Regions from separate parts of the Microbacterium trichothecenolyticum genome, predicted to be linked through region 1. Evidence: riboswitches for the same ligand, from Rfam matches in the RefSeq annotation. Region 1 holds a riboswitch; the other holds the start of a gene.
What was found. Region 1 has a riboswitch for glycine ahead of glyA (serine hydroxymethyltransferase). Riboswitches for the same ligand answer to the same signal wherever they lie in the genome.

Region 1 (15,403 bases):
TCGCGGGCAGGCGCTCGGCGAAGTACTCGATCTCCAGTGTCGTGCCGGGGTCGGCGAGCTCGGGCGGCAGCCACGCGTAGGCGATCGACGCCCCGATCGTGTAGCCCTGGTCGGCGCTGGTGACGTAGCCCACGGCATCCGCTGTTCCGGGGACGAACACGGGCTCTGCGCCCAACACCACCCGGGTCGGGTCGTCGAGCGTGAGCGGGACGAGGCGCGTCGTGACGGGACGCTCGGCGAGGGCGGCCTTGCCGAGGAAGTCGTCTTTGGCCATGCGCACCGCGAAGCTCAGACCCGCCTCGGCAGGGGTGTGCTCGCGAGTCATGTCGTGCCCGAAGGCGCGGTAGCCCTTCTCGAGGCGCAGGGCGTTGAACGCGCGGCGGCCGGCGGCGATGATGCCGTGCGCCTGGCCCGCCTCCCACAGCGCGTCCCAGAGGAACACGGCGTTGTCGGCGCTGACGTACAGCTCCCAGCCGAGCTCACCGACGTAGCTGACGCGCAGGGCGAGCACGCTGACGCCCGCGATGTCGATCTGCTTCGCGCGGAAGAAGCCGAAGCCCTCGTGGGAGACGTCGTCGTGGGTGAGCGACTCCAGCACGGCGCGGGCGTTCGGCCCCCACAGCCCGAGGCCACCCTGGCCGGACGAGAGCGAACGCACCCAGACCCCCTCGGGCGCCTGCGTGGTCAGGTGCACGAGGTCGAGGTTGCCGTTGGTGCCGATCATGTACCGCTCGGTGTCGAGGCGGGTGACGGTGACGTCCGACAGGATGCCGCCCTGCTCGTCGAGCATCATGCCGTAGACGACCCGGCCGATGGCGACGTCGACGTTCGTGGTGAGCAGACGCTGCAGCAGCGCGGTGGTGCCCGGGCCGAAGATCTCGACGCGGGGGAGCGCGGTCAGGTCGTACAGCGCGACCGCGGAGCGGGTGGCGTGCGCCTCGGCCGCGGCGATGGGCGACCAGTTCTGCGCGGCCCAGTCGTCGCGCACCGGCACGGTCTCCAGCTCGTCGACCAGGCCGGCGTTCGCCTCGAACCACAGCGGACGCTCCCAGCCTCCGCCCTCGCCGAAGACGGCGCCGAGCTCTTCGTACCGCTGGTGGAAGGGCGTGCGCCGGAGGCCCCGGAGGCGCTGGGTCGGGGTGTGCGGGTGGCGCACGTCGTACACCTCGTCGTACGACTCGGACGAGCGCTCGCGGGTGAAGCGGCGGCTCACCACCGCGGGGTCGAAGCGGTTGAAGTCGAGGCCGTGGGTGTCGATGCCGGGGTCGCCCGAGACGATCCAGTCGGCGACGACCTGCGCGACACCGGCCGACTGCGTGACCCACACGGCCTGCGCGAGCCACAGGCCGTCGGTTCCGGGGACGGGCCCGAGCATGGGGCCGCCGTCGGGGGTGAACGAGAAGATCCCGTTGTAGCCGGACTCGAACTCCACCCCGCGGAGCTCCGGCAGCAGGCGCTGCGCCTCCTCCCACGACGGGGCGAAGTCATCCCACGTCAGGGGGTGCATGGCCGGGTGCACGCCCGTGGCGGCGAAGGTGTCGGCATCCGCGATCTCGGACTGCTCCAGCGGGATGGGCCGGTGGTTGTAGGCGCCGATGCCGATGCGGTCGACGTACTCGCGGAGGTACAGCGAGAAGTCCTGGTGGCGCAGCATGGGGCGCTTCGCCTCGTCCGTGGGGACGTTCGCGCCCGTGAGCGACGGCACCGGCGCGCTGTAGCCGAAGCCGTGCTCCATGGGCTGCATGGGGAGCTCGAAGCCGAGCAGATCGCGCGCGACGCCCGGACCCCACAGACCCGCGCAGGAGATGACGATGTCGGCGGCCACGAAGTCGGGCTCGGCGGAGCCGGCCGGCACGGGAACGACCTTCACGCCGGTCACCCGCCCGCCGGAACGCTCGATGCCGACGACCCGGGTGTTGCCGACGATGCGGGCACCGCGGTCTTGCGCGCGCTCGGCCTGCCACTGCACGGCGACGGCGCTCTTGACGATGCCGTCGGTGGGCGTGAGGTAGCCGCCGAGGACCCCTGAGACGTCGAGGCCCGGCCAGAGTCGCGCGACCTCGTCGGGGTCGATGAGCTCGCCCGGCACACCCCAGGATGCCGCGAGACCGCGTCGGCGCTTGAGGTCGTGGAAACGCTCTTCGGTGGTGGCGATCTCGAGGCCGCCGACGCGCTTGAGCAGCCACTGTCCGTTCAGCGAGATGCCGTCGAGCTTGTCGAGCGTGCGCTGCGCGAGGTGGGTCATCGTGCGGTCGCCGTTGGTCTGGAAGACGAAGCCGGGCGCGTGGGAGGACGATCCGCCGGTGATGTAGAGCGGACCCTGATCGAACACGGTCACATCGGTGAGGCCGCGCGAGGTCAGCTCGTCGGCGAGGGCGGCGCCGACGACGCCGAGGCCGATGATGACGACGCGGGGAGAACGGGCGGGAGACGAGACCATGCGAAACCTCGAGATCGGGTGCATGCGCACGACAAGACGGCGGGCGCGGGGTGGGGCGGGGGTGCCGGAGGGGGCGCTGACGCGCCCCCTCCGGGTGGAGCGGGTGTTACTTGATGCCCTGGAGCAGCGTGGCGACCTTGTCGGGGTTGTCGTCCACCCACTTCTTGGCCGCGTCCTCGGGCGACATGTTGTCCTTCGCGATGTAGGCCGCGACGGTGTTCTGGTCGTCGTTGGTCCACGAGAAGTTCTGCATCAGCTTCACCGCGGGGGTGTCCTTGGCGGCCCACGCCGACGAGACGATCTTGTCCAGGACGTACGGCGGATAGTCGCAGGCGACCTTCGCCGGGTCGGCGTCGCAGCCGTCGGTGTATTCGGGCAGGGTGATGTGGCCGAGCTTCTGCTCCGAGAAGAACCAGTGCGGCTCGTAGAAGTAGGCCAGCAGCGGCGTGTGGTTGGCCTCCGCCGAGCGGAACGCCTCGATCAGCGCCGCCTCGGAGCCGGCGTAGACGACCTTGTAGTTCAGGCCGAGGTTGGTCACGAGCGCCTCGTCGTTCGTGACGTAGCTGGGGTCGCCGTCGAGCAGCTGCCCCTTGCCGTCGGACTCGCTCGTCTTGAACAGGTCCGCGTACTTGTTGAGGTCTTCCCACGTCTTCAGGTCGGGGTAGGCCTCGGTCATCCACTGCGGGATGAACCAGCCGATGACGCCCTCGTTGCCGGTGGGGCCGAGGTCGACGGCGGTCTTGTCGCCGTCGATGTACTTCTCCTTCAGCGACGCGTGTCCCCAGTTCTCGATGATCGCGTCGACCTCTCCCGTGCCGAAGCCCTGCCAGGCGACCTCCTCCGAGATGGGCTTCTGCGCGACGGTGCAGCCCAGTTCGTTCTCGGCGAGGTACGTGTACACGGCGGCATCCGCGGTGTAACCGACCCAGTTGTTCATGGCCAGGTTGGTGGTGCCGCAGGCGGCGGCGCCACCCGCGTCGGACGAGGTGTCGTTCAACGACGATCCGCAGCCCGCGAGAGCGAGGGCGCTGACGGAGAGGACGGCGAGGGTGGACAGGGTGCGTGTGGCGGCGTGGTGCATGGATACTCCCTTGGTGAGATGCGGTGTCTCGGTCGGTCGGGTCGGGACCCGGTTCATGCGGTAGCGGTGCGGGGTGTTCGGGTGAGGGTGGATCTCCGGAGACGCCGTGCGGGCGCCGCGGGAGCGGTGGACGCGCGAGGTGCGCGGTGGGCGAAGGCCTGGGTCGTGCGGTCCAGCAGCATGCCCCAGATCACGATGGCGAGCCCCGCGGCCAGACCCTTGCCGAACAGCTCGACCTGCACGAAGCCGGCGACGACGAGGTAGCCCAGACCGCCACCGCCGACGAGGCCGCCGATGACGACCATGGCCAGCACGTAGATGAGGGCCTGGTTCACGGCGAGCGTGATCGCGTGCCGGATCATGGGCAGCTGCACCTTGGTGACGTCCTGCCAGGGGCTCGAGCCGGTCGACAGGGCCACCTCACCGAGCGTGTCGGGGAGCTGGCGGATCGCGTCGGCGATGATCTTGATCGCGATCGGGGCGGCGTAGATGACCGCGGCCACGATCGCGGTGAAGCGGTTGGGGCCGAAGAGGCCGAGGAACGGCACGAGGTAGACGAACGCGGGCATGGTCTGCGCGGCATCCAGGATCGGTCGGATGGCCGCATCGACCCGGGCCACGCGGCCCATCCAGACGCCGACGACCAGGGCGATGGCGACGGTGAGGGCCGTGGCCACGAGGGTGGAGGCGAGCGTCACCATCGAGGGGCCCCAGACGCCCAGCAGCCACACCACGAGCATCCCGGCGAGGGTGCCGCCCGCCAGTGCCCAGCGACCGGCGGTGAAGGCGATGACCGTGAACGCCGCCATCACCACGACGATCGGCGACTGCTCCAGCAGGGCCTGCAGCGGGTTGATGAGGGCGGTGGTCACGACTTCCTGCAGGGCGGACGTCGCGCCGCCGATGGTGGCGTTGACCCACGCGGATGCCGCGTTCACGGCGCTCTCGATGACGTCGCCGAACTCGATCTGGCGGGGGAAGACCGCGGCCCACAGCTGCGAGCGCGAGAGCACGATGCCGACGATGACGATCACCGCGCCCACCGCGTAGGCGATACGGCGCGGCCACACGGCGGCGGTGCGCCGCGCCGCGACGACAGCGGGGTCGGCGCGCCGGCCGATCGCCGTCGTCACGCGGTCGAGCACGATCGCGAGCAGCACCACGGCGAGACCGGCGTTGAACGCGCGACCGACGTTGAGCGACTGCAGCGCCTGCACGACGACCTGCCCGAGCCCGGGGGCCGCGATGAGGGCGGCGATCGTGACCATCGACAGGGCGGCCATCGTGGTCTGGTTGATGCCGAGCACGATCGAGGTGCGAGCCAGCGGCAGGACGACCGTCCGCAGGCGCTGGCGCGGGGTCGCGCCGAGGGACGCGACGCTCTCGTCGATGGACTCGGGGATGTCGCGGACGCCGTGCGCGGTGAGGCGGATGACGGGAGGGGCCGCGTAGATGAGGGTCGCGATCACCGCGGCGGCGGGGCCGATGAGGAAGATCAGCGCGAGCGGGGCGAGGTAGACGAAGGTGGGCATCGTCTGCATGAAATCGAGCACCGGGGTCAGCACCCGCTCCACGCGACGCGAACGCCCCGTCCAGATCCCGACGGGGATGCCGATCAGCAGCGAGAAGAACACCGCGGCCAGGGTGATGGCGAGGGTCTGCATGGCCTCGAGATACAACCCCTGCACGCCGATGACGACGAGGAAGCCGACGGTGAGGAGGGCGACGCGGACGTTGCCGAACACCCACGCGATCCAGCCGAAGAGCAGGACGCTGCCCAGCCAGCCGATCTCGGGGTAGCCGAGGCCGTAGGGGGTCGCCGCCAGCAGCGCCAGCAGTGCTTGCACGACGGCGTTGACGACCACGCGCACGCCGTCGAGGGCGAGGAGGACGACGTTGGAGGACCGGTTGTCCGCGACCCAGTTCTTCACGGCGTCGAAGAAGCCGTGCACGTCGTTCAGTGCCGCCATGGGGAGCGTGTCCGTGCCCTGGCCGTGGGCGAGGGCGAACGCGAGCAGCCACAACACCCCGACGCCGATGAGGATGGCGGCCCGTGCGGAGATCCGTCGCGGGCGGGGAGCGGCCTGGAGGGCACCGGCCTCGATCTTGGTGATCTCGACCGTGGTGGGGGCGACGGGGGCGCTCATGACGGATGCCGTTCGCCGGCGACGGCACGAAGCACCGCGTCGCGGTCGACCACGCCGATGACCGTGCCCGTGGCATCCGTCACCCGGACCGGGATGGAGCTGCCGAGGACGATCGGGATCGCGTCGGCGATCACGGTGTCGGCGGGCAGGGCCGGAGCGTCGGGGGCGGTGTCGCCGGGGCGGGCGATCCACTTCAGCGTCAGGACGCTCGCGATCGGCACGTCGGAGACGAAGTCGGCGACGTAGTCGTTGGCGGGGGCGCCCACGAGGTCGGCGCCGGTCCCGATCTGCTGCAATTCGCCATGGCGCATGATGAGGATGCGGTCGCCGAGCTTGAGGGCCTCGGAGAGGTCGTGGGTGACGAAGACCATCGTCTTGCCCATGTCGTGATGAAGCCGCACGATCTCCGCCTGCATGTTGCGGCGGATGAGCGGGTCGAGGGCCGAGAACGGCTCGTCGAACAGCAGCACGTCGGGGTCGCCGGCCAGGGCACGGGCGAGGCCCACGCGCTGCTGCATGCCGCCGGACAGCTGCGAGGGGTAGCGCCACTCGTATCCGTCGAGGCCGACGAGCGAGACCATCTCCAGCGCCCGGGCGCGGCGCTCGGCCTTGCCGACGCCGCGGATCTCGAGTCCGTAGGCGATGTTGTCGACGACGGTGCGGAAGGGGAGGAGACCGAAGTGCTGGAACACCATCGCGGCCTTGGTGCGGCGGAACTCCCGCAGCGGTCCGGGTCCGAGCCCCAGCAGGTCGTCGCCGCGCATGGTGATCGAGCCCGCCGTCGGCTCGATGAGACGGGTCAGGCAGCGGATGAGGGTGGACTTGCCCGAGCCGGACAGGCCCATGATGACGAACACCTCACCGCGACCGACCGTGAAGCTCAGGTCGCGGACGGCCACGACGTTGCCGGTGCGCTCGAGGATCTCGGCGGTGCTCAGGTCGGCGAAGTCCGGGTTGTCGATGACTTTTTCGGGGTTGTTTCCGAAGACCTTCCAGAGGCCGTCGACCGCGAAGTCCGCGACGCCGGCTGCGGCGGAGCTGTGAAGGGGTGGTGCCGTGATGGTGCTCATCGGTGGGGCTCCCATTCGTTGAGGAGGGCGTCAGGGCTTCGCCGGGGCGAACCAGTGCTGGGGTTTCGGGTCGAGGTTCTGGTACACGTGCCGGGTCTCGCGGTACTCGTCCAAGCCGGCCAGGCCGAGCTCGCGGCCGTTACCCGACTGGCCGAATCCGCCCCACTCCGCCTGCGGCAGGTAGGGGTGGTAGTCGTTGATCCACACCGTGCCGTGGCGCAGGCTGCTCGCCACGCGCTGGGCGCGGCCGGCATCCTGGGTCCACACCGCGCCGGCGAGTCCGTACGGGGTGTCGTTGGCGATGCGCACGGCCTCGGCCTCGTCGCGGAAGGTCTCGACGGTCAGGACGGGACCGAAGCTCTCCTCGCGCACGACGCTCATCGAGCCGTCGCAGCGGTCGAGGACCGTGGGCAGGTAGTAGAAGCCGTCGGCGAGGGCGTCGTCGGTCGGCGCGTGGCCGCCGCAGCGCAGGACCGCGCCCTCGGCGACACCGGCCTGCACGTAGGCGTCGACCTTGTCGCGGTGGGCGGCCGAGATGAGCGGGCCCGTCTCGGCATCCGCGTCGAAGGGGCCGCCGAGGCGGATGTGCTGCGCGCGCTCGACGAGGGCGTCGACGAAGGCGTCGTGGAGCGACTCCTCGACCACGAGCCGGGCTCCGGCCGAGCACACCTGGCCGCTGTGCAGGAAGATCGCGGTGAGCGCGAAGTCGACCGCGGTGTCGAAATCCGCGTCGGCGAAGACGATGTTGGGGTTCTTGCCGCCGAGCTCGAGCGCGACGCGCTTGATGCTCTGGGCGGCGGCGGCCATGACGCGCCGGCCCGTCGCGAGGCCTCCGGTGAAAGACACGAGGTCGACGTCGGCGTGGGTGGTGAGCACCTCGCCGACGTCGGCGCCCGTGCCCGTGACGAGATTCGCCACGCCCGCCGGTAGCCCCGCCTCGGTGAGCGTGTCCATCAGGAGCATCGCGGTCGAGGGGGTCAACTCGCTGGGCTTGAGGACGAACGTGTTGCCCGCCAGCAGCGCCGGGGCGACCTTCCACGCGGCCTGCAGAAGCGGGTAGTTCCACGGGGTGATGAGGCTGCAGACCCCGACGGGGGCGTACTCGATACGGCTGCGGGTCGATTCGCTCCCGGTGTCGACGAGTCGCCCCGGGTGCGCGCCGGCCTGGCTCGCGTAGTAGCGGAAGCACGCCACGATGTCGGCCATGTCGTAGCGCGCCTCGACGATGCGCTTGCCGGTGTCCCGGGCCTCGGCCTCGGCGTAGATCTCCGCGTCGCGTTCGATGAGGTCGGCGACGCGTTCGAGCAGCCGCCCGCGCTCGCGCTCGGGGGTTTCGCTCCACGCGCCTGATCGCCAGGCCGAGGATGCCGCGGCGACCGCGTCGGCGGCATCCTGCGCATCGCACTCGGTCACGGTGGCGACGAGCGTGCCGTCGGCGGGGCAGCGGATCTCGCGGGTAGCGGGGGAGTGCGGCTCGCGCCAGGCTCCGCCGATGTACAACGAGGAGGTCATGCGGTCACGCCCACCTTCGCCGGGCCGTCTGCCACGTAGTAGGGCAGCTCCTCGGCGGCCAGCGGCTTCACGCCGCGGATGAGGTCGGCCGCCTTCTCGGCGATCATCATGACGGGCGCATAGATGTTGGCGTTCGTCACGAACGGCATGACCGAGGCATCCACGATCCGAAGCCCCGTCGTACCGTGCACGCCCATGGTGAGGGGGTCGGTGACGGCCATCGGGTCGTCGGCGGGCCCCATCTTGGCCGTGCCACAGGGGTGCAGCGCCGTCTCGGCCTCGCGGCCGACCCACTCGAGGATCTCCTCGTCGGTGCTCACCTCGGCACCGGGGGCGATCTCGCCGCCGTTGAAAGGGGCGAGCGCCGGCTGCGACAGGATGTCGCGGGCCACGCGCACGGCCTCGACCCACTCGCGGCGGTCGTTCTCGGTGCTGAGGTAGTTGAAGACGAGCTCGGGGTGCTCGGTCGGGTCGGTGGAGCGGATGCGCAGGCGCCCGATCGTGTCGGCGTACATGGGTCCGACGTGCACCTGGAAGCCGTGCTTCACGTCGGCGATCTGCCCGTCGTAGCGCACCGCCACCGGCAGGAAGTGGAACATCAGGTTCGGCCAGCGCACCTCGTCGTTCGAGCGCACGAACCCGCCGCCCTCGAAGTGGTTGGTCGCCGCGGGGCCCTTGCGCCCGAGCAGCCATTTCAGTCCCGTCAGCGGCATGCTGAGCGGCCGCAGGTAGGGCTGCATCGACACCGGCTGCGTGGCCTCGTGCTGGATGTAGACCTCGAGGTGGTCCTGCAGGTTCTCGCCGACGCCCGGCAGATCGACGATGACCGGGATGCCGAGCGACTCGAGCAGGTCTGCCGGGCCGACGCCCGAGAGCTGCAGCAGCTGCGGGGTGTTGATCGAGCCGCCGGCGAGCACGATCTCGTTGCCGCGTACGGTGTGCGTGCGCCCGTTGCGGCGGTACTCCACGCCGACGGCGCGCGTTCCTTCGAATAGGATGCGGGTGGCCAGCGCCCGGGTCTTCACGGTGAGGTTCTTGCGGCGCCGCCACACGGGGCGGACGTACGCACGGGATGCCGAGAGCCGGCGGCCGTGGCGCACGTTGCGGTCGAAGGGCCCGAAGCCCTCCTGCCGGAAGCCGTTGACGTCGTCGGTGCGGGGGTAGCCCGCCTGCTCCGCGGCGTCGAAGAACGCCTGGAAGAGGGGGTTGGTGGCGGGGCCCTTCTCGAGTTCGAGGGGACCGTCGTGACCGCGGTGGGGGTCGCCGGCGGCGGCAGCCAAGGCGTTCTCCATGCGCTTGAAGTAGGGGAGGCAGTGCGCCCAGTTCCACGTCTCGAGGCCCGGCTGCTCGCCCCAGCGCTCGTAGTCGAGCGGGTTGCCGCGCTGGAAGATCATGCCGTTGATCGACGAGGAACCGCCGAGCACCTTGCCGCGCGCGTGGGCAACGCGGCGCCCGTGCATGTGGGGCTCGGGCTCGGACTCGTACTTCCAGTCGTAGAGGGCGTGGCCGCTCGGGAAGGTGAGGGCGGCGGGCATCTGGATGAAGAGGTCCCACGGGTAGTCGCTGCGTCCCGCCTCGAGCACGAGCACCCGCGACTGCGGGTCGTCGGACAGGCGGCGGGCGAGCACGCTTCCGGCGCTTCCGCCGCCGACGACGATGTAGTCGTAGGTCGTGGAGTTCTCGCGACGAGTGGTCATGGCATCCTCGGGTCCGGTGTTGCGCTGAAAGAAACTGCTGTGCGTTGGACGCAACAGTAAAGGGAGCGACGGGATCGGACGAGGCGTTTCGAGGGGCCGTGACGCACTGTTTACACGGCCGTTACGCTCGGCGGGGATGCGAGTCGATCATGTTGCGTGTTGCTCAATACGCATTGTGTTGCGCACTGCGATGCAATAGCGTCGCGGCCACGACAACTTCACACGCGCCGATCGAACCCCCGCGGGAGAGCCCGCGTCCCACCCGGACGCGGCGCCGAAGGAGCAAGCCCTCCCCGCACAATCTCTCAGGCCCAAGACCGCGGGGGCGAGGCGCACTCTGGAAAGCAGGCTCCGCCTGCGCCCACGGTGAAAGCCGCCACCCGCGGTGAAGCTCTCAGGCCCGATGACAGAGCGGGGAGGTGACCCACCCGATCGCCGCGCCCGCGGCACGACAGGGAGCCTCCCACCATGACCGTTCTGTCCCCGACCACCGCCGCCAGCCTCCTCACCGCTCCGCTCGCCGAGATCGACCCGGCCGTCGCCGCGGCCCTCGACGCCGAGCGCGACCGCCAGCGCGACACCCTCGAGATGATCGCCTCCGAGAACTTCGCCCCGCTCTCCGTCATGCAGGCGCAGGGGTCGGTGGCCACCAACAAGTACGCCGAGGGCTACCCCGGCCGCCGCTACTACGGCGGATGCGAGCACGTCGACGTGATCGAGCGCTTGGCGATCGAGCGCGTGTGCGGTCTGTTCGGTGCCGCGTACGCGAACGTGCAGCCCCACTCCGGCGCTCAGGCCAACGCCGCGGTGCTGTTCGGCCTGCTGCAGCACGGCGACACCATCCTCGGCCTCGACCTCGCCCACGGCGGCCACCTCACGCACGGAATGCGCCTCAGCTACAGCGGCAAAGCCTTTGATGCGGTCGCGTACCACGTGGATGCCACGGGCGCGGTCGACATGGACGAGGTCGCCGCCCTCGCCCGCGAGCGCCGGCCGAAGCTCATCATCGCCGGCTGGTCGGCCTACCCCCGCCAGCTCGACTTCGCCGCCTTCCGGGCCATCGCCGACGAGATCGGCGCGTACCTGTGGGTCGACATGGCGCACTTCGCCGGTCTCGTGGCCGCGGGCGTGCACCCCAACCCCGTGCCGCACGCGCACGTGGTCACCTCCACCACACACAAGACCCTCGGCGGCCCGCGCGGCGGCATCGTGCTGACGAACGATGCCGACATCGCCAAGAAGATCGACCGTGCCGTCTTCCCCGGTCTGCAGGGTGGCCCGCTCGAGCACGTCATCGCGGCCAAGGCCGTGTCGTTCCTCATCGCCGCGGGTGACGAGTTCGCCGACCGCCAGCGCCGCACCCTCCGTGGGGCTCACATCATCGCCGAGCGCCTCACGCAGCCCGACGTCGTGGCCGAGGGCGTGCGCGTGCTCACCGGTGGCACCGACGTGCACCTGCTGCTGGTCGACCTGGTCGAATCGCCCCTCGACGGCAAGCAGGCCGAGGACCGCCTGCATGAGGTGGGCATCACCGTCAACCGCAACTCGGTCCCCAACGACCCGCGCCCGCCGATGGTCACCTCGGGGCTGCGGATCGGGACGCCCGCTTTGGCCACGCGCGGCTTCGACGACGAGGACTTCGCCGCCGTCGCCGACGTCATCGCCGAGGCCCTGCGGGCAGAGATCTCGCCCGAGCGAATCGCCGAGCTTCGCGGTCGCGTGGCCGCCCTGGCATCCGCTCACCCGCTCTACGAGGGCGCCGTCTGATGGTCGTCAGCGCGTTCGACCTCTTCTCGATCGGGGTCGGTCCCTCGAGCTCGCACACGGTCGGGCCGATGCGGGCGGCCCTGACGTTCGCCGAGCGCCTGCGGGATGCCGGGCAGCACGAGCGCGTGGTCCGCGTGCGCATCGACCTGCTCGGCTCGCTCGGCGCCACGGGACGCGGCCACGCCTCCGACCGCGCCGTGCTGATGGGGCTCGAGGGGCACCGGCCCGAGTCGTGCGACCCCGACCTGCTGCGCGATATCGAGGAGCGCGTGCGCGCCGACGGCATGCTCTGGCTGCTCGGCACGCACCCGGTCTCGTTCGACGTGGATGCCGACCTCGTGCTCGACGGCCGGCGCTCGTTGCCGTTCCACCCGAACGCGGTCGTGTTCACGGCATCCGATGCGAGCGGCGCTGTTCTCGCGGAGGAGACCTTCTATTCGGTGGGCGGCGGGTTCGTCGTGACCGAGGCCGAGGCGGGGGGCTCCCGATCCCACGAGGAGGTCTTCGTCGCACACCCCTTCCGCACCGCCGACGACCTGCTCGCGCGCTGCGACGAGACGGGCCTGTCGATCGCCGAGATCGCGTTCGAGAACGAGCTCGCCCACCGCGACGGGGATGCCGTGCGCGCGGGGCTGCGGGCCATCTGGGACGTGATGAGCGGATGCATCGAGCGCGGTGTTTCGACCCCCGGGGTGCTCCCCGGCAGGCTCCGGGTGCCCCGTCGCGCCCACGACCTCGCGCGGCAACTCGCCGACGAGGCCGGCTCGACCGACGGCCTGCGAGGGACCGACTGGCTGACGCTGTTCGCCATGGCGGTCAACGAAGAGAACGCCGCCGGCGGGCGCGTCGTCACCGCCCCCACGAACGGGGCGGCCGGAGTCATCCCCGCCGTCCTGGCCTACTACCGACGGTTCGTACCCGGAGCAGACGACGAGGGGATCATGACGTTCCTCCTCACGGCCGCCGCGATCGGCTCCATCTACAAGGAGACCGCGTCGATCTCGGGAGCGGAGGTGGGATGCCAGGGCGAGGTGGGCTCGGCCTGCTCGATGGCGGCCGCGGGTTTCGCCGCCGTCCTCGGCGGAACGCCCCGCCAGATCGAGAACGCCGCCGAGATCGGCATGGAGCACCACCTCGGCATGACGTGCGACCCGATCGGCGGTCTCGTGCAGATCCCCTGCATCGAGCGCAACGGCGTCGCGGCGGTCAAAGCCGTGACGGCGGCTCGCACAGCTCTTCGCGGGGACGGCACCCACATCGTGTCGCTCGACAACGTCATCCAGACCATGCGGCAGACCGGCGCCGACATGAACGACAAGTACAAGGAGACCTCGCGTGGCGGCCTCGCCGTCAACGTCGTGGAGTGCTGACGCCCTTCAGCGCGCGAGAACCCCGTCTCTTGTCCACAGAATCGCGCGCATGTCCCTACGGGCATGTGGCCTTCGCTAGCTTGTCCGCCACGGAATATGCCCCGCGGGGCGCGAGGAGAGGGCGGAACAATGGCGGAATCACGAAACCAGCCGGTGCTTGGACGACCGACCGGCGCGTTCGTCGGGGCGTCGTGGGTGGCGCTCGGGCTCGGAGCGTCGGTGTACGTCGTGGGCCTCTACAACGCACGGATGCTGCTGTCGGAGAAGGGGTTCTTCCTCGCCGTGTTCCTGCTCGGCCTCTTCGCGGCGCTCTCGGTGCAGAAGGCCGTTCGTGACCGTGCCGAAGATGTGCCGGTCACGGGCGCCTACCTCGGCGTGGCGTGGGCCATGCTGCTCGCGGCTCTCACCCTGATGACCGTCGGGCTGTGGAATGCCGAGCTGCTGCTGTCGGAGAAGGGGTTCTACGGCATCGGTTTCGCGATGAGCCTGTTCGCCGTGGTGGCGGTGCAGAAGAACGTGCGCGATCTCGCCGCGTTCCGTCGTGCGCATCCTGACGCCACACCCGCGAATCGCCCGGTGTTCCCGTCGGCGGCCTGACCGGTTATGCGCGGCACCCGAGGTCGCGGCATTGCTGAGCCGGTCGCGATGCGCGCAGCCACGGCTGCGCGCGGCCTCTCACCGTCGCTCGAGGCACACGAGCCGCGCCCGATCGTCCCATGAGGGCACAGGCTCGAAGCCGAACCGACGGTAGAGCCGGGTGGCGGGCTCGCGCCAGTCCCACACCGACAGGCGCACGGGCGGCACGGCACCGTCGACCGCGGCGGCGACGAGTGTCGCTCCCACGCCGTGCCCGCGGGCGCGCGGCGTCGTCCACAGGCGCGAGATGTCGGTCGCCGTCGGCGATACGGGACGACCACCACGCCCCCTCGAGGCGCTGATCGCCATGCGTGAAGCGCGTCGGTCCGCGACGCGGTGCTCGAGCATGTGCGCGGTCACTCGGGTCACGCGCTGAACTCGTGGGTCGATGACCGTGCCGTGCGCGCCTCGCAGCATGCGGCGAAGAGCGATGAGCTCATCTGGACGTCGCCGCGTGGCCTCGACCGCCTCGATGTGGCCTCGGCGCCGCCGCATTCGGCGGCCGACCGCAACGGGCGGTGAGCCCCGCCCTCACCGGTGTGCGATCTCTCGTCGAGGTTGCGCCGGTGGGTTCACGCCACCTTCGCCCGGCACGTTCACCCGGGTCGGTCACGGATGCCGCGAAGCAGCGGATGATCTCCGACCTGATGGGCTGGCATCATGTCACCTTCGAAACGACGACGGGTGGACTGGCAGCAGGATCGCGATAACGGTCCCTCGGCCTTCCGCCGCCGCACGGTGCTGACAGCGACCGCGTGGTCGATCCCCGTGCTCTCTCTCTCGGCCGCCCTTCCTGCGCATGCCGCAACCTCGGATGCCGTCTTGGTCAGCCTCTCGTTCGACTCGCCGGGGGTGCTTCGCGGGTGCATGGTGCGAGCGATCGCGACCGTCGTCACTTCGTCCGGCGCTCCGGTCGCCGGTGCTTCGGTGGTGTTCACACCCGATTCCGGCGCCACCGTGTTGGGTTCGCGCAGCGCGACCACCGATGGATCCGGCCGGGCCGCGGTGCTGATCGATATCTCGCTCGCCAACGATCCCGGAATGCACGCGGTGACCGCCACCAGCCAGGGGCGATCGAGCAGCGCCACCTACGAGGTCGTGGTGTCCCCGCGCTCGGCCCCCTTCGACTGGCGGGCGCGTGCCATCGCCTACGACGCGTTCGTCTACGACTGGTCGCAGCCAGGGGAGTACCCCACGATCGCCCGCGACACGACGCATCGGAACATGGATGCCGAGACCTACAAGATGCCGTCGTACTACGGTCAGCCGATTCCCGGGGACGGCGGCCAGGAAGCCATCACCCAGCTGCCGTCGGTCGTGGGCGCCACCCTCGTCGGGATCGACAAATCCGACCAGGGCGGACGCGACTACGTCGACATGTGCCGGACCTTCTTCCAACCGCGCATCGGAGTCGGGCTGAACAACCCGGGCTCGGGCGGCGGCGGTCAGGACTCCTTCTGGTACCCGGCGACCGCGAACTTCATGCTCAGCGCCCTGGCGATGTTGTATCCGCGAGCCGCCCACTACGACGACATCTTCCGCTCCATCGCCGACAAGCACGAGGCGATGGTGCGTGCTTTGGGGGGATCTGTCGCCGACTTCACCGGCCAGGGCTTCGACTTCGAGACCATGACGCTCTCGCGCGGCTCTCGAAACGAAGGGGGTGACGCTGCTGCCGCCACG
Region 2 (15,403 bases), 3.2 Mb from region 1:
TTGCCCGAGCCGAGCACGAGGCCTTTGATCGCGGCGTTGTTCGACTCGGTCCCGCCGGAGGTGAACATCACATCGCTCGCGCGCATGCCGAGAACGGCGGCCACGCGGGCGCGCGCGTCGTCGAGAGCGGATGCCGCGGCCTCGCCCACCTCGTGGTGGCTCGACGGGTTGCCGAAGAACCGGGTGAGATACGGCGCCATGGCCTCGAGCACCTCGGGGCGCACGGGGGTGGTGGCGGCGTTGTCGAGGTAGAGCGTCACGCCGTCTCGATGCTGATGTCCAGGCCCAGATCGAGCGCGGGAGCCGAGTGGGTGAGGGCGCCGACCGAGATGACGTCGACCCCGGTCTCGGCGATGGCGCGGACGGTGCCGAGGTTGACCCCGCCCGAGGCTTCGACCTGCGCTGCCCCGGCGATGCGCGCGACCCCCGTGCGCAGGTCGTCGAGCGAGAAGTTGTCGAGCATGATCGTGCCCACGCCCGCCGCCAGCACCGCGTCGATCTGGTCGAGTCGGTCGACCTCGACCTCGACGTGCGTCGTGTGCGGCAGTCGGGCGATGGCGCTCTCGAGCGCTTGCGTCACCGAGAGTCCGCTCGCGGTCAGCACCGCGAGGTGATTGTCTTTGGCCATCACGGCGTCCGAGAGCGAGAAGCGGTGGTTGTGCCCGCCGCCGTCGCGCACGGCCTGCCGCTCGATCGCTCGCAGGCCGGGAGTGGTCTTGCGCGTGTCGGCGATGCGGGCTCCGGTGTGCGCGACCTCGGCGACGTACCGGTGGGTGAGCGTCGCGATGCCCGACATGTGCTGCACGAAGTTGAGTCCGATCCGCTCGGCGGTCAGCACCGCTCGCGCGGGACCGGTGACCGTGGCGAGCACGTCACCGGGGGCGAAGGACTCGCCGTCGGCGACGAGGAGCTCGACGAGAGCGGACGGGTCGGTCAGCGTGAAGGCTGCCGTGAACACCGCGCCGCCGCTGAAGACGCCGGGCACCCGCGCGACGAGTTCGGCCGTGGCCGTGGCCTCCGCCGGGATGAGCGCCTCGCTCGTGAGGTCGCCCCACGGCGCGTCTTCTTCGAGGGCGGCGGAGACGACACGGTCGATGGCGGCACGGGTCAGCATGCGAGAACCTCTCGAGGAGCGGGGGTGGATGCCGGCACGGCGGGCGATCCATCGACGTCGGGGCGGGTGTCGGTCGAGGCCGCGTCGGCGCAAGCGCGGCCGGCGTGAGTCGGGCCCGCCATGTCGTCAGGAGCCGCAGCGTCGGCGGCGTCCGCGCGGAAGTGCGCGCCGACCGAACCGGTGCGGGTCTGTGCAGCCGCCACGACGTGGCTCGCGACGAGGAGCAGGTTGTCGTCTTCGACCGACATCGGGGTCGAGACGGTGGCCCATGCGGCGAGCACCCCGGCCGCGCGCGCGAGTCCGTCCGCGTCGCGAACGAGTCCCGCCGCGTTCCACATCAGCTGTTGCAGCGCCGCTCGCGAGAACGGCGGCGCATCGTCGGCCGCGGTCGCGGCCATCACGGCTGTCGCGAGGGGAACGACCGGCCACGAGGTATCGCGCGCGACCGCCGTGCCCGCGCGCGCCCCGAACACGGCGCCCTCCAGCAGGGAATTGGATGCCAGACGGTTGGCGCCGTGCACCCCGGTGCGCGCCGTCTCGCCCACGGCGTACAGCCCGGGCACGTTCGTACGCCCGTCGAGATCGGTGACGACCCCGCCCATCAGGTAGTGCGCCGCGGGGGTGACGGGAATGGGCTCGCGCGCCCAGTCGAGCCCGCGTTCACGCACGGCGGCGTCGATCGTGGGAAAGCGCTGAGCGAGTCGTTCGGCGCCCAGGGCCGTGGCATCCAGGCGCACGGGGCGCCCGCCCTGCGCGGCCATGGCGCGGGCGTTGGCGCGTGCGACGACATCGCGGGGAGCGAGCTCGCCGTCGGGGTGAGCGTCGAACGCGAACCGGCGGCCGGTGTCGTCGATGAGGGTCGCGCCTTCGCCGCGGACGGCTTCTGACACGAGGAACGGTGCGCCGACCGCGAGGGCCGTGGGGTGGAACTGCACGAACTCCAGGTCGGCGACCGCGGCTCCGGCTCTGATCGCCGCCGCGATGCCGTCGCCGGTCGCGCCGGCGGGGTTGGTGGCGTGGGCGTAGAGCTGGCCCGCGCCCCCGGTGGCGAGGATCACGGCGTCGGCCGCGAGGCGCTCGCCGTCGGCGAGCTCGACGCCCCCGGCGCGTCCGTCGGTCACGATGAGATAGCGAAGCAGCGCGTGCTCGCGCACCGTGATGCCGGCTGCCCGCACCGCATCGCCCAGCGCGGCCTGGATCACGGCTCCCGTCGCATCGCCGCCGGCGTGCAGAATGCGCGGCACCGCGTGCGCGGCCTCGAGTCCGCGAGAGAAGTCGCCGTCGGCTGCACGATCGAAGGCGACCCCGCGCTCGACGAGCTCACGGATGCGCGCCGGTCCCTCGGCGACGAGCACGTCGACCGCAGCGGGATCGTTCAGTCCGGCGCCGGCCGTGAGGGTATCGGCCGCGTGGGATGCGACGTGGTCGTCGGGTGCCGTGACCGCGGCGATGCCGCCCTGAGCCCACCGCGTGTTCGTGTCGGCCAGGGCGCCCTTGGTGACGACGGTGACAAGGCATCCGCTCTCGTGGGCGTGCAGCGCCGCCGTGAGACCGGCGATGCCGCTGCCCACCACGACGACGGTGGTCATTTCACGGCGCCGCTGGGCTTGGCCGCGAGCATGCGCTCGAGGGCGACACGGGCGGGGTCGGCGACATCGGCCGGGACCGTGATGCGGTTGACGACCTCGCCCGCGACGAGCGACTCGAGCACCCAGGCGAGGTAGCCGGGGTGGATGCGGTACATCGTGGAGCAGGGGCAGACGACCGGGTCGAGGCAGAAGATCTCGTGCTGCGGATATTGCGCGGCCAGGCGCTGCACGAGGTTGATCTCGGTGCCGATCGCGAAGGTCGTGGGCTCGGTCGCGGCGGCGATGGCCTTGCGGATGACATCCGTCGATCCCGCCTCGTCCGCGGCATCCACGACGTCCATCGGGCACTCGGGGTGCACGATCACGCGGACGCCGGGGTGCTCGGCGCGGGCCTTGTCGATCTGGTCGACGGTGAAGCGGCGGTGCACCGAGCAGAAGCCGTGCCACAGGATGACGCGGCTGTCTTGCAGCGTCTGCGCGTCGCTGCCGCCCAGCGGCTTGCGGGGGTTCCACATCGGCATCTGCTCGAGCGGCACGCCCATCGCCTTGGCGGTGTTGCGGCCGAGGTGCTGGTCGGGGAAGAACAGCACGCGGCGCCCGCGCGCGAACGCCCACTCCAGCACGGTGCGGGCGTTGGAAGAGGTGCAGACGATGCCGCCGTGACGGCCGACGAAGCCCTTGATGGCGGCGGACGAGTTCATGTACGTCACCGGGATCACGGGGACCAGGCCCTCGGCATCCGGGGTCTCCAGGTCTCCCAGCACGTCGGCGAGCTGCTCCCAGCACTCCTCGACCTGGTCGATGTCGGCCATGTCGGCCATCGAGCAGCCCGCGGCGAGGTTCGGCAGGATGACGGCCTGCTCGGGCTGCGACAGCAGGTCGGCGGTCTCGGCCATGAAGTGCACGCCGCAGAAGACGATGGCCTCGGCCTGCGGGTGCTCGAGTGCGGCGTTGGCGAGCTGGAACGAGTCGCCCACGTAGTCGGCGTGACGCACGACCTCTTCGCGCTGGTAGAAGTGCCCGAGCACGACCACGCGGTCGCCGAGCGTCTCTTTCGCGGCGCGGATGCGGGCGTCGAGCTCGTCGTCCGAGGCCTCGCGGTACGCCAGGGGCAGCTCGCCCTGGCGCGGGGCGCCGGTGGGGATCACGTCGCCCATCGACGAGCCCGGGCCGTATCCGGGACGGGTGTCGAAGTCCCACGGGCCGACGGCGAGGTCGGTCGTGCACGTCGCGTCGGTCGACGCGCCGGTGACGATCGCTTGGATCGCGTGGTCGACCGAGGGGTCGATCGCCGGTCGGGGCTGCAGGGTGATGAGGGTGGCGGACATGGGCGTTCCGATCAGTGACGGGAGCGGAGCGGGCCGCGGTCGGCGAGCTCCACATCGCGGTTGTAGCGGTACAGGCGAGCGGGGCGGTGGCTTCCCGTGCGGAAGCGCTCGGTCGGGATGAGGGTGTCGGAGGTGTCGACCTGGCGGCGGAAGTTCGCGGGGTCCAGGCGCTTGCCGAGGATCGACTCGGTCACTTCGCGCAGGTCGGCGAGCGTGAACTCGTCGGGCAGCAGGCCGTGCGCGATGCGGCTGTAGCCGACCTTGTTGCGCAGGCGCCACAGCGTGTACTCGACGATGTCGTTGTGGTCGAACGCGAGCGCGGGCAGATCGTTCGCGTCGAACCACTCGACGTTCTCGGGAGCGTCGCCCTGCCGTGCGTGGGCGGCGACCTGGGCGTCGACCTCGTCGGAGCGCAGCAGCGCCCAGTACACGATCGACACCACGCGCGTGGGGGAGCGGTCGACCGCCCCGAACGCGTACAGCTGCTCGAGGTAGCTCGGGGTGAGACCGGTTGTCTCGGCGAGGGTGCGGGATGCCGCGGCGTCGAGCTCTTCGGTCGCGTCGAGCCAGCCGCCGGGAAGCGCCCACCGTCCGTCGAAGGGGTCGCGCGTGCGGCGCACGAGGGGGAGCGACAGCACCGGTTCGTCATGGGCGTCCCGACGCACGCTGAAGATGACGGTCGACACCGCGACGCGCACGTCGGCGTCGCGGTTCTCGGCTCGAGGGGTTCGTGTCACAGTGACCATATCTCCGACATCTGATCTTAGTGTCACCCCGACCCAAAGTGCGAATCCGCGCTGATGATCGGGGGTTTGGGGCGGGTTTGACCGTTCGGGGCGCGGAATTCCCCGCCCCGAACGGAAAACCCCGCCCCAAACCGAGGGAGACCGGGGCGTCCGCGCGTCGAAAGGGTTCTCACAGGGGTGCGACCTAGCCTCGAGAGGGACTCAGGAGGTCGGATGCCGATCATCGACATCGTTCTGATCGCCCTTCTGGCGATCGCACTCATCGCGGGGCTCTCGCGCGGATTCCTCGCCACGATCGGCTTCTTCGCCGGTCTCGCCCTCGGCGCGGTCGCGGCGTACTGGGCGACGCCCTTCGTGGGGCAATGGGTCGCCGACCCGATGTGGCGCGGCCCCGCCATGATCGGCGCGGGTGTCTTCCTCCTGCTCGTCGGGTCGGGCCTCGGCAGTGCCGTCGGCCGGTTCTTCCGGCGAGGTGCCGACCGCATCAAGCTCCGGGTGCCGGAACGGCTGCTCGGCGGAGTCGTCAACGTCGCGGCGGCGGCCCTCGCGATCTCGTTCGTCGCCGGCTCGCTGATCCCCGCGGGGCTGCCGGCGGTCTCTGCCGCGCTCGGGTCTTCGGCCGTCGTCCGCACGATCGACGACATCACCCCCGCCCCGGTGCGCGGCGCGCTCGCCGACCTGCGGGGGACGGTCTTCGCCGGAGGCATCCCGCGCCTGGGCGAGCTGATCCAGATCGGCCCCGTGCCCAGCGCCCCCGCGGTCGCCCTCGACGACCCGGCGTTGACGCAGGCGGCCCAATCGGTGGCGCGCATCTCGGGGACCGCCTACGCGTGCGGCATCACGTCGAGCGGCTCCGGCTTCGTGGTGGCAGATGATCGCATCGTGACGAACGCTCACGTCGTCGCGGGCGTCGACACCCCTCTCGTCGAACTGCCCGGGCGCCCCGCCCGCGAGGGCCGCGTGGTCTACTTCGACCCCACCGACGACATCGCGGTGGTCTCGGTCGACGACCTGGATGCCGCGCCCCTGTCGATCTCGTCGACGCTCCCCGTGGGCTCGCCCGCCGTCGTGCAGGGATACCCCGGTGGCGGGCCGTTCACCTCGGGCAGTGCGCAGATCCTCTCCGAGGGCACGGTTCCCGTGCCCGACATCTACGACACCGCTTCGACCCCGCGCGACATCTACGCGCTCGCGGGCATCGTGCGACCGGGTAATTCCGGTGGGCCCCTGCTCACGACCGGCGGCGAGGTCGCGGGTATCGTCTTCGCCCGTTCCGACACCGACGACAACGTCGGTTACGCCATGACGCCCGCAGAACTGCTACCCGTGATGGCGCAGATGGATTCGCTGTCGACCCCCGTGGCATCCGGAAGCTGCACGCGCCGCTGACCGGCCGGCTCCCGCGCCCTGGCGTCGCATCGCGCGTCGCTATGCCGGTGCACGTTGAGCGTCCAGAACACGCCGTTGATGGGCTCACCCGCGCGGCGTTTCTTGGACACTCAACGGACAGGGGATGCCGCCACCCTCTCGGCCTGCGTGAAGGTCGTCTCGGCCGTTCAGACGCTGAAAAAGGCGCTCGACGACGGTAAGACGCCCAGAGAAACCTTGAGCAGAGCGGCAGAGATGTGGCGATCCCGGGAAAGCATCTCGGTCTTCTCTAGGTGCATGCAGGCGAAGAGCGCGAAGAGTCTGGACGCTCTCGACGCGGGAGCGAATGTGGTGGAAGTGACGTAGGAGTTCGCGGCCAGCAGGCGAAGTTCTCCACAGGAGGATCTCGCCCGATGCGCTACGTGTTTACACTGCTTCGCATGGGGGCCATTTCTGTATCCGTCGACGAGTTGCGGAGGGCGGCGGCGAAGATGGGCGACATGGCGCCCGACGCCGCCGAACTATCCGTTCTGACCCTGGCGGACCAGCCCGACCTCAGCCTCGCCCTGGCGGAGTTCATTGGCTGCATGAACGACTGCACAGCCGAGCGCCGTCGTGCCGTCGACGCGCTGGCTACGGGCCTACGCGAGGTGGCGGGCATGTTCGAGAACATGGATGCCGGCGCGCAAGCCGACGTCCGAGCGCTGGGGGCCGTCGAGGGCTGGACCGTCGAATGACAGCGGCGTTGGGTGACACCCGCGATCCGTCCGAGCTAATCCCCGGCGATGTCAGCGCATTGCACCAGGCAGCGGCCGTGTGGCGAGCCCGCGCGCAGCGCGCTGACGACGTCGCCGCGAAACTCCGTGCGATGCAGGCGCTTCCGGAATGGGCGGGCGACGCCGCTGACGCCTATGAGACCCGCGTCGTCGCGGTCGCGTCCGGTTGGGCCGCGATGGCGTTCGCCTTCCGGGCGGGCCAGGCGGCGATCGAGGAGTTCGCCACCGCCCTCGATGCTGCGCGGGGGAGGGCCGGAGACGCCATCGAGCTGTGGGACCGCGCCGACCAGCTGGATGCCTCAGCGTTCCAGGATGCGTCCCCAGAGACCTCCGGGTGGCTCGGCCCCGACCGGCGGTCCTTCATGGGATCCGGAGTCCGTGCGGAAGCGCGCTCGCTTTTGGAGGACGCGAGATCGGCGCTGGATGCCGCCGCGCGGGGAGCCGCCGCAGCGCTCCGGAGCGCGATAGCCGTGCCCGATCTCGGCGCGGACGAGTGGGCGGCCTTGCTCACCGGTTGCGCCACTCCCGCCCAGGTGCTCGATGCTCTCGCGGGCGCCGACGGATCGAGCCTCGCGGCTCTCCTTCAGGGGCGACCCGGGCTGGCCGCCATTCTCGCCCAGGCCGAGCCTGCCGCCGTCGGGCCCTGGTGGGCCGAACTCGACGAGGCGCAGAAAGACGCGCTCATTCACGCGGCCCCGGCCATCATCGGCAACCTCGGCGGAGTCTCATACGCGGCACGCGACGAAGCCAACCGCATCTGGCTCGACGCCCAACTCGATGAAGCACGTGCCGCGCTCGCCGAAGCGGAGAAGCCCCCGACGTTCCACGAGATGCTCGGTGGACGCGGTGCGGCTGTCGCGCACGCGGAGCAGCTCGAGCAGGCGCGCACTCGGGTGGCGGGGTTGGAGGCCGTTCAGGCGTCTCTCGTGACGCCGGACGGCGGGGCTCCCCGGAGCTTGATCACGCTGACCGCAGACTCGCCACCGTTGGCGGCGATTTCGATTGGAGACCTCGACGCCGCGGACAACGTCACATTCGCGGTGCCCGGGATGGGAACCACGACGGAGGGAATCGAGGATTGGACGCGTGCCTCTCAAAATCTCGCCGACCTGCAGAACCGGTTGGCTCCGGAGCAGGAGCACGCCGTCGTGGCCTGGGTTGGGTATGAGACGCCTCCCATTCCTGTCGCCGAAGGTGGTTTCGGCGTGATGGGCAACGCATTCGCCGAGAGGGGAGCAGCAAATCTCGGGCGCGATCTGGCGGTTGTGGATGCGATGCGCCCAGGGGCGCTGGTGAACGTCGTGGCTCACTCGTACGGGACGACGACTTCGTCGATTGCTCTTACACGTGACGATGTTCACGTTGATGCATATGTGACGTTGGGGTCAGCCGGTCTCCCCGCTGACATCGATTCTGCGAGTGACCTTCACGCCGACCACGTCTTCGCCGGGCAGGCCCAAGACGTATGGGCCATCGATCCCGCGGGAGGCGATCAGTGGGCCTGGACCGGACGTCTCTCTCCGGAGCATCCCGTGAATCCCATCAGCCCCGATTTCGGCGCCCATGGCTTCAGCGTGGTGGGAGGCGATGGGCCCGAACCCGTCACCGATCATGGCGTGCTCACCCCGAGCGGTACCGGATACCTTGATATCCGCACCGAGTCGTTGCGAAATGTAGCGCTCGCGACGAGCGGGTATTCAGACGCTGTCTCGCCGTACGCTGCACCCGGTCCCACTCCTCTCCAACAGGCTTTTATCGAAGGGCTTGCGCATGGCACTGGGTACTAGATTCTGCGTCGAGCGCGTCTTCGCCGGAGTCCTTCTATTGGGATCGCTGCTTGTCGTCTCGGCATGTGGCACGAGCAAAGAGGTGGAAATGAGCCCAGCCGAAGCGCGCGACGCCCTTGTGAGCACGATCGAGAAAAGCGCGGGGCAGCTTCAGGTCGATGGGTGGTCGCGAAGCCACGCCCCAGAGGTTGGCAACTGCGGGGCGCGTCGCGGTGAACGAGCGGATTACTCCTATTCATATGGCGCTCCTGCGCCGGACAGCGACCACGAGGCCGACGCCAGGAAGATCGCGGACTACTGGCGTTCGCTCGGCATGCAGGTTCGCCTGGTCGAAAGCCCCGACTATGTCGTCTACGCCTCGGGAGGCCCGGTTGCGGGCCTGACTTTCTCCACGGCCCCAGGCAACTATTTCATCGCCGGCGAATCCCTCTGCGTCCCCGGCGACGCCACCGAGCTCCGCAAGCAGGACAACAGCTGAACCTCTCACGGCGCTCGCCGAAGCTCCGCTAAGCTGAGCCCACAAGTCCACACCGGCCCCATGATCGATGCGGGAGAGCTCCGGCGCACGCTGCCGGGCACCGAAGGAGCAAGCCTCCCCGCCAATCTCTCAGGTACGCGTACCGCGTCGATCGGGCCACTCTGGAAAGTGATCCGGGTGCACCGCGCCGGATCCGCCGACGGTGAAAGCCCCGCGATCGCGGAGCGAAACTCTCAGGCCCATGACAGAGGGGGAGTTCTCAGGCGCCGCCCGGCGTCTGTCCGTCATCGCGAACGGCAGAACTCATGACCGAAGCCCCCGCTCCACCCCGCACGTCGCCGCTGAACGATCGGCACGAGGCCCTCGGCGCCTCGTTCACCGATTTCGGCGGCTGGAACATGCCGGTGCGCTACACCTCCGACCTCGCCGAGCACCACGCTGTTCGGCAGGCCGCCGGCCTGTTCGACATCTCGCACATGGCCGAGATCCTCGTCGAGGGTCCGGCCGCGGCCGCGTTCCTCGATTACGTGCTCGCCGGTCGTATCTCGACGATGAAGGTGGGCAAGGCGAAGTACTCGCTCGTGCTGGCCGAGAGCGGCGGCATCGTCGACGACGTCATCGTCTACCGCACCGGCGACCAGAACTTCCTCGTCATCGCGAATGCCGGGAATCGGGATGCCGTGAACGCGGCGTTCGAGGCCGCTCGCGCCGCGTGGGGCCCCGCGCCGGAGGCCGCGACAGGCGCAGCCGCCGAGGTCGGTGCCGAAGGTGAGGTCGCAGCCGAAGAGACCGGTACACGCTCCTTCGCCTTCGTTGCCGGATCGACCGGCTTGCGCGTCGAAGACGTCACCGACGACTACGCGCTCATCGCCCTCCAGGGGCCTCGAGCCCGCGGCATCCTGAGCTCCACCCCTGGCGTCGAGGTCTCGGGAACCCCGCTCGACGCGCTGGGCTACTACGCCTGGACCGACGGCACTTTCGACGGCGCGCCGCTCTTCGTCGCCCGCACCGGCTACACGGGCGAAGACGGGTACGAGCTGCTGATCCCGCTCGCACAGGCCGGGGCGCTGTGGGACGCCGTGCTTGCCGCGGGCGCGTCGGACGGCCTCGTGCCGTGCGGACTCGCCGCGCGCGACACCCTCCGCCTCGAGGCCGGCATGCCGCTGTACGGCCACGAGCTCTCGCGCGACATCGTTCCCGCCCAGGCCGGTCTCGGCCGCGCCGTCGCTGTCGACAAAGAAGAGTTCGTCGGAAAGAACGGCGTCTCCACGGCGCCGTCCGACGCCCCCGTGCTCGTCGGCCTCGTCTCGGAGGGACGCCGCGCCGGCCGCGCCGGATACGCCGTGCTGCACGGTGACGACGTCGTCGGCGAGATCACCAGCGGCGCCCTCAGCCCCACCCTCGGCCACCCCGTCGCGATGGCGTTCGTCGCCCCCGCGGCATCCGACCTCGGCACCGACCTGACCATCGACGTGCGCGGAACCCGTATCCCCGCGACCGTCACCGCCCTTCCCTTCTACCGGAGAAACGCATGACCGACCTCACCTCCCTCCGCTACACCTCCGAGCACGAGTGGATCGCCCTCGAGGGCGACATCGCGACGGTCGGTATCACCGACTTCGCCGCCGACAAGCTCGGCGACGTCGTCTTCGTCGAGCTGCCCGGCGCCGACTCCGCGGTCACCGCGGGCGACGTCTGCGGCGAGATCGAGTCGACCAAGTCGGTCGGCGAGCTCTACGCGCCGCTGAACGGCACCGTCGTCGAGGTGAACGACGCCGTCGTCGACGACCCCTCGCTCGTGAACGCCGAGCCGTTCGACGGCGGGTGGCTCATCAAGATCCGCATCGAGGGCGACCTTCCGGGCGACCTGCTCGACCGCGCCGCCTATGAGGAACTCACCGCATGAGCACCCTTCTTCCCCCGCGGACCGTCACCGGTACCCCGGCCGTCTTCGTCGATCGCCACATCGGCGTCGATGCCGCGGCGCAGGCCCGCATGCTCGAGATCGTGGGGTACGACAGCGTCGAGGCGCTCGTCGAGACCGCCGTCCCGGCATCCATCCACGTCCAGCCCCGCCCGACGAGCGACATCCCGCCCGCCGCGACCGAGGCCGAGGCGCTCGCCGAGCTGCGCGAGCTCGCCTCGGCCAACCGATCGGCACGCCCGCTGATCGGCCTGGGCTACTACGACACCTTCACGCCGTCGGTGATCGCGCGCAACGTCCTCGAGAACCCCTCCTGGTACACCGCCTACACGCCGTACCAGCCCGAGATCTCGCAGGGTCGCCTCGAGGCGCTCATCAACTTCCAGACGATGGTCACCGACCTGACGGGCCTCGCCACGGCAAACGCCTCGATGCTCGACGAGTCCACCGCGGTCGTCGAGGGCATGCTCGTCGCCCGCCGCGCGTCGAAGGCCAAGACCGACGTCTTCCTCGTCGACGTCGACGCCCTGCCGCAGACGAAGGCGCTGCTGCACCACCGCGCGACGGCCGTCGGCATCCGCATCGTCGAGACGGCCTACGACGGCGACCTGCCCGAGGCGTTCGGCGCCTTCGTGCAGTACCCCGGCGCGACCGGGCGCGTGTGGGACTTCTCGGCCGTCGCCGACGCGGTGCACAGCGCGGGCGGCCTCGTCGTCGCCGCGGCCGACCTGCTCGCCCTCACGCTGCTGCGCTCGCCGGGCGCGCTCGGCGCCGACGTCGCGGTGGGCACCACCCAGCGCTTCGGCGTGCCGCTCGGCTTCGGCGGTCCGCACGCGGGCTACATGGCCGTGCGCGCGGGTCTTGAGCGCCAGCTTCCGGGTCGCCTGGTCGGCGTGTCTCAGGATGCCGTCGGCCACCCCGCCTACCGCCTGTCGCTGCAGACGCGTGAGCAGCACATCCGCCGCGAGAAGGCGACCTCGAACATCTGCACCGCCCAGGTGCTGCTGGCCGTCATGGCGGCGATGTACGCGGTGTACCACGGCCCCCAGGGGCTCAAGGGCATCGCGACACGGGTCGCGCAGAAGGCCGACGCCCTGGCATCCGCTCTGCGTTCCTTCGACCTGCACCTCACCAGCGATGCCTTCTTCGACACCCTGCGCGTGCACGTGCCGGGCCGTGCGCAGGACGTCGTCGACCGCGCCCGCGAGCGCGGTTACCAGCTGTTGTGGGTGGATGACGCGACCGTCGGCGTCTCGGTCGATGAGACGACGACGGATGCCGACCTCGCCGTCGTCCTCGACGCGTTCGGGCTGACTACGGAAGAACTGCCCGAGGGCGTCGCCCTGCGTGGCGTCGACGAGGCGCTGCACCGCGACGACGAGTACCTCACGCACCCGGTCTTCCACGCGCACCGCAGCGAGACGGCGATGATGCGGTACCTCAAGTCGCTCGCCGACCGCGACTACGCGCTCGACCGCGGCATGATCCCGCTCGGCTCGTGCACGATGAAGCTGAACGCCGCGACCGAGATGGCCGCGGTGTCGTGGCCGGAGTTCTCGCGCGTGCACCCGTTCGCCCCCGAGGCCGACGTGCTCGGCTACCTGGCGATGATCGAGCAGCTCGAGCGCTGGCTCGCCGAGGTCACCGGGTACGACGCGGTATCGCTGCAGCCGAACGCCGGCTCGCAGGGCGAGCTCGCGGGGCTCCTCGCCATCCGCGGCTACCACCTCGCGAACGGCGACGCCGAGCGCACGGTGTGCCTCATCCCGTCGTCGGCGCACGGCACGAATGCCGCCTCCGCGGTGCTCGCGGGCATGAAAGTCGTCGTGATCGCGTGCGACGAGGCCGGCAACGTCGACCTGGGCGACCTGCGCGCCAAGATCGCGCAGCATGCCGAGGCGCTGTCGGCGCTGATGATCACGTACCCCTCGACCCACGGCGTCTACGAGCACGACGTGCTCGAGATCACGCAGGCCGTTCATGACGCCGGTGGCCAGGTGTACGTCGACGGTGCGAACCTCAACGCGCTGCTCGGCTTCGCCCGCTTCGGCGACCTCGGCGGCGACGTCTCGCACCTCAACCTGCACAAGACGTTCGCCATCCCGCACGGCGGAGGCGGCCCGGGCGTGGGCCCGGTGGCGGCGAAGGCCCACCTCGCGCCGTACCTGCCGTCGCACCCGTTCTCGCAGCGCGCGGATCACGCCGGCGGCACGTTCGACGGCGGTCCCGTGTCGGCGGCTCCGCACGGCTCGGCCGGCATCCTGCCCATCTCGTGGGCGTACGTGCGCATGATGGGCGCCGAGGGGCTTCGTCAGGCGACCGCCGCCGCGGTGCTCTCGGCCAACTACATCGCCACGCGCCTGCGGGAGCACTACCCGGTGCTGTACGCCGGTGAGGGCGGGCTCGTCGCGCATGAGTGCATCCTCGACCTGCGTCCGCTCAAGGAGCAGACCGGCGTCACCGTGGATGACGTGGCCAAGCGCCTCATCGACTACGGCTTCCACGCCCCGACGATGTCGTTCCCGGTCGCCGGCACCCTGATGGTGGAGCCGACCGAGAGCGAAGACCTCGCCGAGCTCGACCGCTTCGTGGATGCCATGATCGCGATCAAGCAGGAGGCCCTCGCGGTCGCCGCGGGGGAGTGGCCCGCCGACGACAACCCTCTCGTGAACGCCCCGCACACCGCCGAGACGGTCGTGGTGGGGGAGTGGGAGCACCCGTACTCGCGTGAGACCGCGGTGTACCCCGTGCGCTCGCTCATCCGCGGCAAGTACTGGCCCCCGGTGCGCCGCATCGACCAGGCCTACGGCGACCGCAACCTCGTGTGTTCGTGCCCGCCGCCGGAGGCGTTCGCCTGAGCGACCGCACCCGCGGCGGCGCGTCCCGGCATCCGGGATCGTTGTCGCGGGTGCCCGCGGGCGCGTCGCGGCATGTCTGCACGCCCCAGACGAGGACGGACGGCTCCGCAACGGGCGTCGGGGGATCGCACAGAGGCGTTTAGTACAGTGCGCTTGTGCACCACGGGCTGACTGATCATCCGCGACCCACTCGACGACGACGCCACCTGGGGAGGGCGATCGCCCTGCTCGCCGCCGCCGGCGTCATACTCACCGCATGCGCAGCGCCCGAGTCGGCACCGGCCCCAGAAAAGGAGGCCCGCACCAGCCTCACCGTGGGTGTCGTGGGCAGCGTCACCAGCTTCAACGCCGCCAGCCGCACCGGCGACACCCCGGCCAACCGAGCCGTGTCGGCACTTCTCGACGAGCGGCTCGGCTCGCTCGACGGGAACCTGCAGGTCGTCCCGAACGACGGGCTGGGGCGGATCACCCGCATCGAGGGCGACCCGCTCACGGTCAGCTACGAGCTCTTCCCCGACCGGGTGTGGTCGGACGGCACGCCCGTCACCCTCGATGACCTGCTGTTCGGCTGGGCCGTGTCGTCGCACTTCTTCGATGACGCGACCTACGACAGCTCGGGGCAGATCGTCTCGGGGACCCGATACTTCGACACCGCCGCGCCCGCCGATCCGAATGCGCGAACCGCGCGCCCCCGCCTCGACCGCGCTGCCGACACCCTCACCCTGACCTACGACCAGCCCTTCGCCGACTGGAACCGCCAGTGGCTCCTCGACCGCCCCGTTCACGTCGTCGCGCAGCGCGCCGGTGTCAGCGTCAAGGACCTGCTGACGGCCCTGCTGACCGTTCCCGAGGGCGACCCGACCGCTCCGGCGACCCCGAACCCCGTTCTCGCGGCAGCCGCGCAGGCGTGGAACACCGGTTTCGACGTGCCCGCGGGCAGTGTCGTCGACCCCGCCTCGATCGTGTCGTCGGGGCCCTGGACGATGTCGGCCGCCACCGCCGACACCCTCACTCTCGCGCGCCGAGACACCTACCAGGGCGCGCACTTCCCCGGGCTCGAGGGGCTGACGGTGAAGTTCTTCCCCGATCGCGCCGCACAGCTGTCGGCGATCGAGGCGGGTGTCGTCGACATCGCCAACATCGGTGATGTCGACGAGGACGAGCTCACCACCCTCCGAGACGCCGGCCTGCAGGTGACGACTGGACCGACCACGCAGACCCTGCAACTGCGCTTCGCCAATGGAACCGCGTCGGACCTCCGCCAGGCCGTCACCCTGTCTCTCGACCGCGCGGCACTGGTGAACGACGTCCTGGGCGCGGTGCGTCCCGACGCTCGTCCGCTGCAGTCGTTCCTGTCGTCCCCGGCGACGGGGCAGCTGTACAACGACCTCGTGTCCGGCAACGGATCGCCCGGCACCGGTAGCGACGTGAACGG

Region 2: linked by a shared signal. The riboswitch ahead of QE412_RS01575 (aminomethyltransferase family protein) and the one ahead of glyA (serine hydroxymethyltransferase) in region 1 are both predicted to bind glycine.

The regions. Positions count from the first base shown of each region.
Region 1 is NZ_JAUTBF010000001.1:3,502,940-3,518,342, forward strand. Features, by position in the region: gene QE412_RS16530 (GcvT family protein) at 1-2,440, opposite strand, end outside; gene QE412_RS16535 (ABC transporter substrate-binding protein) at 2,547-3,521, opposite strand; gene QE412_RS16540 (ABC transporter permease subunit) at 3,575-5,668, opposite strand; gene QE412_RS16545 (quaternary amine ABC transporter ATP-binding protein) at 5,665-6,738, opposite strand; gene QE412_RS16550 (aldehyde dehydrogenase family protein) at 6,769-8,250, opposite strand; gene betA (choline dehydrogenase) at 8,247-9,947, opposite strand; glycine riboswitch at 10,180-10,277, shown strand; glycine riboswitch at 10,279-10,367, shown strand; gene glyA (serine hydroxymethyltransferase) at 10,416-11,714, shown strand; gene QE412_RS16565 (L-serine ammonia-lyase) at 11,714-13,084, shown strand; gene yiaA (inner membrane protein YiaA) at 13,214-13,681, shown strand; gene QE412_RS16575 (GNAT family N-acetyltransferase) at 13,760-14,089, opposite strand; gene QE412_RS16580 (discoidin domain-containing protein) at 14,381-15,403, shown strand, end outside.
Region 2 is NZ_JAUTBF010000001.1:329,342-344,744, forward strand. Features, by position in the region: gene QE412_RS01530 (cysteine desulfurase family protein) at 1-260, opposite strand, end outside; gene nadC (carboxylating nicotinate-nucleotide diphosphorylase) at 257-1,114, opposite strand; gene nadB (L-aspartate oxidase) at 1,108-2,703, opposite strand; gene nadA (quinolinate synthase NadA) at 2,700-4,031, opposite strand; gene QE412_RS01550 (NUDIX hydrolase) at 4,043-4,777, opposite strand; gene QE412_RS01555 (MarP family serine protease) at 4,991-6,166, shown strand; gene QE412_RS01560 (hypothetical protein) at 6,586-6,882, shown strand; partial or broken gene QE412_RS17655 (putative T7SS-secreted protein) at 6,879-7,379, shown strand; gene QE412_RS01565 (alpha/beta hydrolase) at 7,392-8,708, shown strand; gene QE412_RS01570 (hypothetical protein) at 8,692-9,186, shown strand; glycine riboswitch at 9,247-9,341, shown strand; glycine riboswitch at 9,342-9,444, shown strand; gene QE412_RS01575 (aminomethyltransferase family protein) at 9,492-10,721, shown strand; gene gcvH (glycine cleavage system protein GcvH) at 10,718-11,092, shown strand; gene gcvP (aminomethyl-transferring glycine dehydrogenase) at 11,089-13,968, shown strand; gene QE412_RS01590 (ABC transporter substrate-binding protein) at 14,292-15,403, shown strand, end outside.